4 regions of the Paenibacillus sp. CB74 genome follow, and region 1 is predicted to be linked to each of the others. Evidence: predicted binding sites of a transcription regulator. Region 1 holds the regulator's gene; each other region holds the start of a gene.
What was found. Region 1 encodes Rex, which represses fermentation and respiration genes when NADH is low (regulators of the CRP and FNR family bind a similar motif). Its sites were predicted from a motif close to TTGTGAAATATTTCACAA; they were not measured.

Region 1 (2,212 bases):
GTACCCGCGCAACACCGGAAGCGAGTTTCAGGTTACTTCCCGGGTTATGGGATACAGCCACATCATGGCGGGCCAAAATTTCAATCTCTTCATCATTTAGATGCACCGCATGTGCTACCAGGGATGGACGGGAGAAAAAGCCCAGTTTCTCCAGATGTGCCACAGGACGCAGTCCATAGTCTGTAACGTTCTGCTCCACTTCACGAAGCGTTTCCGACATATGTGTATGCAGCGGAAGGTTAAGATCATTTGCGACCTGTACAAGCTTCTCTATGTAGTCAGGAGGGCATGTATATGGTGCGTGTGGCGAGATTACGGTTGTGATGCGACCATCTGCCTGTCCATTCCACTCACGCGCAAACGCTGCCGACTCCTCCAGCTTCCGCAATTGCTCTTCTTCCGAGCACAGCCCGATTACACCACGTGCAAGTGCTGCTCTAACGCCGGATTGTTCCACAACTTTGGCAACCTGATCCATGTGATCATACATGTCCAGGAAAGCTGTAGTTCCGCCTTTCAACATTTCAAGCACGGATAGCGAAGTTCCCCAATATACGTCTTGAGAAGTCATTTTTGCTTCCATCGGCCACATTTTTTCCTGCAACCATACTTGTAACGCAAGATCGTCCCCGTGTCCTCTAAGCAACGACATCGCTGCATGACCATGCGTATTGATCAGACCCGGCAGGAAGAACAATCCTTTTCCATCCACTTTGGTACAATTTTCGTCTCCATCCGGCAATGTCTCACCAATATGCACAATCTTGTCATTCTCGACAACCATGTATCCATGAACCACGTTCCATGTAGTGCCTTCATTAACGGCAAATTTGCCGTTGTGAATTACCCATCTATTTGTTGTCATCTTCCTCGTCGTCCTTTCCAGTCTCCAAGTAATAGGCCAAACTAAGCAGATCCGTTGTAAAGTCAGCATGGTGAATGCGGATATGTGGCGGTGTTTTTAGAATGGTTGGTGCAAAATTAAGAATCGCTTCGATTCCCGACTCAATAAGTTGATCGGCTACATTTTGAGCTTCCGTATCCGGAACTGTAATAATTCCGATGCGGATGTTATCTGTCTTAACCGCTTCCGTTAATTCATTCATTGGTTTTACCGTCAAACTGTTGATTTGACTACCAATCTTCGGTCCATATGCATCGAATACAGCAACAATCTTCATGTTGTCTTTCAGATATGCGTTGTAGTTGGACAAGGCCTGTCCCAGGTTACCAGCACCTACCAAAGCTACATTAATTTGCTGATCAATTTTGAGAATGTGACGAATTTTCTCGATCAAATAGGATACATCATACCCGATCCCTTTTCGACCAAAATCACCGAAATAAGCCAGGTCTTTTCGAATTTGGGCCGGATTCAGATCCAACCTCTGTCCAAGCTCTTGAGAAGAAACAGTAGCCACCTCACGCTGATGCAACTCGTTCAAATAGCGCAAGTATACAGGCAGACGTCGTACCACCGCTTCCGAAATTTTATCCGATTTCATTCTTGCTCCCCCTTACCAATGCCACGATAAAATAATAGATGAAAAGATGAGCATTCTGTATAAACTCAAAGATAGACGTGACATTTTATACAGAATGCTCTTTGTAATTTAGGTTATAAGTTCTTACGTGCAACTGCTTTAATCGGATACGGAAATATCTAATAAAGTTTAACGCCAAACGATAGTGTCATGCAATGATATAACGAACAAAGTTAACCATTATTCTTGTTCATTAAGAGGTTTTTCTAACCACTCGGTAATTCGGGGAACCATCTGCTCCGTGAGCATATGCTCCATTTTGGGACCAGGTAATGAATATAAAAAGAATTTGCCATAGTACGCTTCGATCACACGTGTATCATAAACAATGACAATACCTCTGTCCTTCGCTGTTCGCACCAACCGGCCAAATCCTTGCTTGAAACGAATGACCGCTTGCGGCACAGACAGTTTCATGAATGGATTTTTCTTTTGCTCCTGGAGCAATTCACTCTTGGCTTCAACCAACGGATGATTCGGCGGCTGGAAAGGCAGACGCACAATAGCGAGACAGGTCAGTGCTTCTCCCGGGATATCTACACCCTCCCAGAAGCTGCTTGTGCCCAAGAGTACCGTAGCTTTGGCATCCTGGAACCTGCGAGTCAACTTGGAGCGGCTTCCACTGTCCACACCTTGACCCAACAACGAGATGTCGTTACCAGACAGTG
Region 2 (2,212 bases), 2.0 Mb from region 1:
ACATCACTCTAGCCTCCGTCTCCACAGGTTCAATTGACGTCGCTACCTCTGGTTTCACTTTAGGCTCAGCTTGGCGCAGGTACACCACCCAATAGGCTGCAGCTACAAACAGAGCACCTCCAGTCAGATTCCCAAGCCATACCGGAATGAAATTCATTACATATTGGCCCCACGAATAATGCCCTTCAAAGATTGCCGCAGGGATAAGGAACATATTAGCCACAACGTGCTGGAATCCAATGGCCACAAACGCCATCGTTGGAAACCAAATGCCCAGTACCTTGCCACTCATCGTATCCGATGCATAAGATAGCCACACAGCCAACGCGACCAGCCAGTTACAGCCAATGCCGGAGATAAAAGCCTGCAGGAATCCGTCATGCAACTTGTGACCAGCCATATCCACCACTTTAGCCAGATATACACCCTCTCCAGTCAGACCAAGCACATGTCCAAACGCGTACGCGACAAACAAAGCTCCAACAAAGTTACCAATCGTCACTAATGTTAGATTTTTCAACATGCTACCTACGGATAACTTTCGAGCAATCGTCGCGAGCGGAACAGCCATCATGTTACCTGTCAGCAGCTCTCCACCACCTATGAGTACTAGCATCAATCCAACCGGGAACACCGCCGCACCGATCAGATTAACCAAGCTTCCCCACTCTGCCGGCGCAGATGCAATCACCCGAATATCCAGTAGAAAACCCAGCGCAATAAAAGCACCTGCCAGAAAACTAAGCACCAGTACAGAAGACACCGGATTTTGAGCCTTCTTCATGCCTGTTTGCGCCGTATATTGAGCAACCTCAAGAGGTGTTTTTGCTGCCATATCATTCATCCTCTCCTTCATTGTTCTTCGTGGAATAAAACACCTGAACTTCTTTGTTGATACGTTGAATGCCATATCTCAATTGTATATGGGTCTAGCACGAAACTTTGTGCAAATTATCACAATGTAATTTAAAAATATGCTTTAAAAGGCGTTGTTTCGTTTCAATGCGGTGGGTATAGAAACTTACATTTATATGAAGGAAATTGTTCAGAAATTGTTCAGAATCAATTTGTATAATAAACACACATATTTAATTAAATTTTTTGGGGAAGGGCTGGGGTCGGAATCAGTTCCATATTATACACATCATCAAATGATTTTCTGTAGATCATTTCATAGAAAATCAACTGATACTAGGAGGGTTAAACATGTTCAAACAATCTTTACGCTGGAGAACAGTTTTGATGTATGCTTTGATATTCACTCTGGTTCTCCCTAATGTCCTTCTTCCTCAAGCTCATGCCTCCACTAACGGAAATGTGAACATACTATCCGCGGTTAATAACAACGTTGATCGTAATCTGGGAAACGTCGTTTATGCTAACGGGAAATACACTGCAGTGGGTGAAAAGGGACGTATTGTTCAATCCATAGATGGATTAAATTGGGCTGTAGTGAATACAGGAGTTTCTAACGAAAAAACATCATGGAGAAGCATTGTGTATGCAAACAATGTATATGTTGCAGTAGGGGTGGAATCTACTCCTAATAAAGCAAGATTGATCGTTTCGTCTGATGGTGAGACTTGGATTGACAAATCATCGGGAATTAATGGTGACATTTTGCAAAAAGTCGTTTATATTAACGGCAATTTTTATGCTGTTGGTGGAAAATGGCATGCCAGCGACCGAGCGCAAGATGTCGGCATTATTTATTCATCTTCGGATGGAGCAACATGGACGTTATGGAGTACCATGCCAAAAATTTGGCCTTCAAACGGTACTTCTAGCTCAAACTTTTATTTAATGGATATGGCCTATATATCAGGGAAATTTGTTGTCGGTGGTAATGTATTTTCCGGTTATGCATATTCAAGTAACGGAAGTAGTTGGACGAATGGTTTTTTGAATGGTACTTCCTCGTTGGAACGATTCTCGATCTATAATGGAAAGCTATATCTTATTAAAAATTCAACGATTGGTTACTCCAGCACTGATGGAATATCGTTTGTAACTGATCCCTCTTATGACAATACAATGGGTACTGTCAAAGTCGGAGCAACACTTTATCGTTTCGGTCAGGCAGGTAAACTGGACTCATCCACGGATAACGGCGTAAATTGGACTTCGGAGCCCACAGTAACCAATATGATCATCCAATCTGCAGCTTCGAATGGAACGGGTATGGTCCTGGTGACCTCCGCTCCGAATAGCC
Region 3 (2,212 bases), 230 kb from region 1:
AATCACTTCTTCATTCGTGGAGTGGATCACCGAGGAGTGCCCCATACCGCCAAAAGCAACCACTTCTGCTGCACGTTCAATTCCCTCTGCTGCCGTTTTAACTTTGTAACAAGCCAGTACCGGACTTAATTTCTCTGCCGACAATGGGAATTTGGTACCTACCCCTTCAATCTCGGCTACAAGAATTTTGGTGCCTGCAGGAACTTCAATACCGCACAACTTCGCAATGCTCACCGCAGATTGACCCACAATCACCGGATTCACTGCACATTTCTCGGCGTTAATTGCACCTGCTGTCAATTTTGCTGCTTCATCTTTGTTAACAAAGTAACAGCCATTCGCGATCATTTTTTTCTTCACTTGATCAAAGATCGGTTCTTCAATGATGACCGCTTGCTCGGAAGCACAGATCATACCGTTGTCGAAGGACTTGGACAGGATCAAATCCGTCACTGCCTGATTGATATCCGCGCTTTTCTCGATAAAGCAAGGAACGTTACCCGGTCCTACGCCCAGTGCGGGTTTACCACAGCTGTACGCTGCACGTACCATGCCGGATCCGCCTGTTGCCAGAATGAGAGCCACATCATTGTGATTCATCAGTTCGTTTGTACGATCCATGGAAGGATCATCAATCCATTGGATACAATCCGCTGGAGCACCATGCTTCACCGCTGCATCGCGCAGGATTTTGGCAGCTTCGCGGCTACAATTCTGTGCAGATGGGTGGAAACCGAAAATGATCGGGTTACGCGTCTTGATGGAGATCAGTGCTTTAAACATCGTCGTTGATGTTGGATTCGTGACGGGTGTAATCCCCATAATAATACCGACCGGCTCCGCGATCTTCTGGAAGCTCTCATACTCGTTATCTTCAATCACACCTACGGTTTTGTCATACTTGATGCTGTGGTAGACATATTCTGTTGCAAATATATTTTTGGTGATTTTATCCTCATATACTCCGCGGCCTGTTTCTTCTACGGCCATCTTGGCGAGCATCATGTGTTTATCCAGACCCGCAAGCGCCATCGCTTGCACAATCCGGTCAATCTGCATCTGATCCATCTTCATGAATGCGGCGTGTGCTTTATTCGCTTTGTCGATTAACGTTTGAATATACTGACCTGCTGTCGGTTCTTTTGCTGGGGCGACTTCGTTCTTTACAGCCATCTCCCTCATCCTCCTAAAGGTTCGTATTGGTTTGTCTCTCTTCTTTACATTCACATCGTAACATGACCATAAACTTAATTATGTGATTTTTTTCACAAAGTATAACAAATTTAATTTAAGTTTTGTAGTGTCCTTCATCCAACCATTTTCACTTCCTATTTAAAGTATAGGGCTGTAAAAATCATGCTCTCCAATAAAAGTGAATTTAATCACAATGTTTGAAATTTCGTCATTTTTGCCCCCTTTCCTTCCCCCTCAAACGGTAAGATTAGGTATATACTGAACTTAAAAATTGAACCACCGCAATTTGTACCGTCCTTCCTCCCGGCCGAGATGACCCTGATCAGGACGGCAACGGTTTGCGGCAAACCTCGGAGGCTACTGCAGACTACAGGAGTCCATCCGACGGACACAAAGGGGAGATAGACTTATGTTAGAACTAACAACTGTACTGGAAAAACGCGGCAATACGAACTGTTTCTCGGAAGCGAATTTCAACCATCTGCTGGTTACCATGAAAGATAGAACTTATCCGGAAGGTACACATCTGTACTGGGAAGGAGACGTCTCTGACAAACTTTATTATATGAAACGGGGCCGTGCCCAGATCACCAAATCCACGGATGAAGGCAAGGAACTAATCATGTACATGTATCAGTCCGGTGATATGATTGGTCAGGCTGATCCCTTCTTTGGCTCGAAACACACCTTCTCAGCGGAAGTACTGGAGGATAGTGAGATCGGTGTACTGGAGCATAAGGACCTGGAGATGCTAATCTGCCAGCATTGTGACTTCGCGATCGACTTTATGAAATGGATGGGCATCCACCACCGGTTGACACAGACGAAGTTCCGGGATCTCATGTTATATGGCAAACCAGGTGCGCTTTGCTCCACCCTCATTCGATTGTCGAATTCGTATGGTGAGCCTCATGGAGAGCATGTCATTATTCATAAAAAAATTACCCACACGGACCTGTCCAATATGATTGGAGCTACCCGTGAAAGTGTAAACCGCATGTTAAGCGATCTGCGCAAG
Region 4 (2,212 bases), 230 kb from region 1:
TCCGTCACCCATGTTGGATCTCCACTGAACAATTCGTTGTAATCCGGTGTACGCAGGAATTTGACAATCCGCAGTTTCATTACGAAATGGTCAACGAGTTCCTGGGCCTGTTCTTCGGACAGAATGCCTTCTTGCAGATCACGTTCAATGTAGATATCCAGGAAAGAAGATACACGTCCCAGTGACATCGCAGCACCATTCTGTTCTTTGATGGCAGCGAGATAACCGAAGTACAACCATTGGAACGCTTCTTTTGCTGTAGTCGCTGGCAAGGAAATATCGAACCCGTGCATATCACCCAATTGTTTCAATTCTTGCAATGCACGAATCTGCTCAGACAATTCTTCCCGCAGTCGAATGACATCTTCATCGATAACATCAACTTCGAGTGCGTTCAATTCGCCTTTTTTGTTACGGATCAGGAAGTCTACCCCGTACAAAGCTACACGACGATAGTCACCGATGATCCGGCCACGGCCGTAAGCATCTGGCAGACCTGTAATAATCCCTGCTTTACGCGCTGCACGCATATCGGAAGTATAAGCATCGAATACACCCTGGTTATGTGTTTTGCGAATGTTTGTAAATATATCAATGACGCCTTGAGGCAATTCGAAGCCATATGCTTCACATGCATCAATCATCATCCGGATTCCGCCTGTTGGTTGAATGGAACGTCTGAATGGAGCATCGGTCTGAACGCCGACAATCTGTTCTTTGGATTGATCCAGATAACCTGGTTGGTGAGACACAATAGTCGCTGGTGTGTTCACATCAACATCAAGTACACCGCCGTTATCCCGTTCTTTTTTGGTCAGATCAGATACGATCTCCCACAATTCTTTGGTATTCTGGGTTGCACCTGCTAGGAATGCTTCATCACCGTAATACGGAGTCAAGTTGTGTGCCAGAAAATCATTCACATCTACGGATTTGGTCCATGTTCCTTTGGTAAAGTTTCTCCAGCCTGTTTGTTGTTTGACATCTTTTTCAATCACCGACATCTTAATCCCTCCACTAATTTGGATTTCTGGACACATAACATCTTGCTTCATTCGTAGCATTGTGTGCCCAGAGCCGCGATTAATGTGAATTGTTTCACATAAACCGGATCATGTTCTCTCTACTTGGGAACCGGAACCGCGGGATGAATGTTTTTCTTACATTTTCAGTATACGTCTTGAGGCTTTCATCATCTGTGATTTTTGTCACAAAGTCAGTGAACTAACTCACTCCACCTGCGCTGTGTCCTATTGAACCCTGTTGATTCACACTTAGCCACTGCGCGGGCAGAACAATCTTCCAATCGCTGCTCACTATTTAAATTTACTGAAAAAGCGAATGAACATTAGGTGCCGTACACTGGCCACTGCAAGTAGAGAACAACCTTCCGATCGCTGTTATCCCCGGATTTTTTGATCACTTTTTCAAAGGTGAAAATCCGTTGATAAAGGCGAACGCTCCGCTTCTTCAGGTTTTTTCTCTCCTCTCCGTTATCGTGTACATGTGTAGTTCAACTGATAAAACAACAAAGTTCAAAATTTATTTTAAAGACGCATTACGCTTTTTAGGTTTGTTCTGCCCCTCTGTTGTTGTGTAAAGGGAATAGTTCAAACGGCCACATCACGGATTCCGTGTAACCTCTATAAAACCCGTTTGCTCCTCTATGCTCGGAGCAAACCAAATCTTAAAATACTCCTGAAAAACAGATGCTTCGCTTTTCTGTTTTTCTGCCCATTCTGCTCTGTTCGTCATCGTGTTAGTGTCTCACTTGCTCACTTAACTTCGTGTAACCTCTATAAAGACGGCAATCGGGGCTCCCCTCTCGGGGAACCCTGATCTTCTTGCCGTAAGGCAGGCTTCGTTCTTTATTATTCAAACTTTCCGTAGAAAGCGTTGCGGTACACATCAGCCAGTTCAGTTACCAGCGGCAACTTCGGATTGGCGGTTGTGCATTGGTCTTCAAAGGCACGGTCTGCCAGATAATCTACATGTGCTTCGAAGTCTTTGGCATCAAATCCGATTTCTTGGAACGATTCTTCAATGCCCAATGTTTTGTTCAGTTTGCGAATGGCATTAATAAGACTGGTTACGCCTTCTTCTGTTGTACGTGCAGGCAATCCTAGAATCCGGGCAATTTCGGCATACCGCTCATCCGCTACAAAGTGCGAATATTTCGGGAACGAAGCAAATTTGGTCGGTTTTTTCGCGT

Region 2: a site for Rex is predicted at 943-960, ahead of ACX9NY_RS26105 (formate/nitrite transporter family protein). Genes of this name have one in related genera too.
Region 3: a site for Rex is predicted at 1,254-1,271, ahead of adhE (bifunctional acetaldehyde-CoA/alcohol dehydrogenase). Genes of this name have one in related genera too.
Region 4: a site for Rex is predicted at 1,087-1,104, ahead of pflB (formate C-acetyltransferase). Genes of this name have one in related genera too.

The regions. Positions count from the first base shown of each region.
Region 1 is NZ_CM146009.1:1,041,052-1,043,263, reverse strand. Features, by position in the region: gene ACX9NY_RS04840 (amidohydrolase) at 1-865, opposite strand, end outside; gene ACX9NY_RS04835 (redox-sensing transcriptional repressor Rex) at 852-1,505, opposite strand; gene dinG (ATP-dependent DNA helicase DinG) at 1,725-2,212, opposite strand, start outside.
Region 2 is NZ_CM146009.1:5,919,131-5,921,342, reverse strand. Features, by position in the region: gene ACX9NY_RS26105 (formate/nitrite transporter family protein) at 1-835, opposite strand, end outside; gene ACX9NY_RS26100 (S-layer homology domain-containing protein) at 1,207-2,212, shown strand, end outside.
Region 3 is NZ_CM146009.1:808,828-811,039, reverse strand. Features, by position in the region: gene adhE (bifunctional acetaldehyde-CoA/alcohol dehydrogenase) at 1-1,173, opposite strand, end outside; gene ACX9NY_RS03700 (Crp/Fnr family transcriptional regulator) at 1,604-2,212, shown strand, end outside.
Region 4 is NZ_CM146009.1:812,139-814,350, reverse strand. Features, by position in the region: gene pflB (formate C-acetyltransferase) at 1-1,004, opposite strand, end outside; gene adhE (bifunctional acetaldehyde-CoA/alcohol dehydrogenase) at 1,872-2,212, opposite strand, start outside.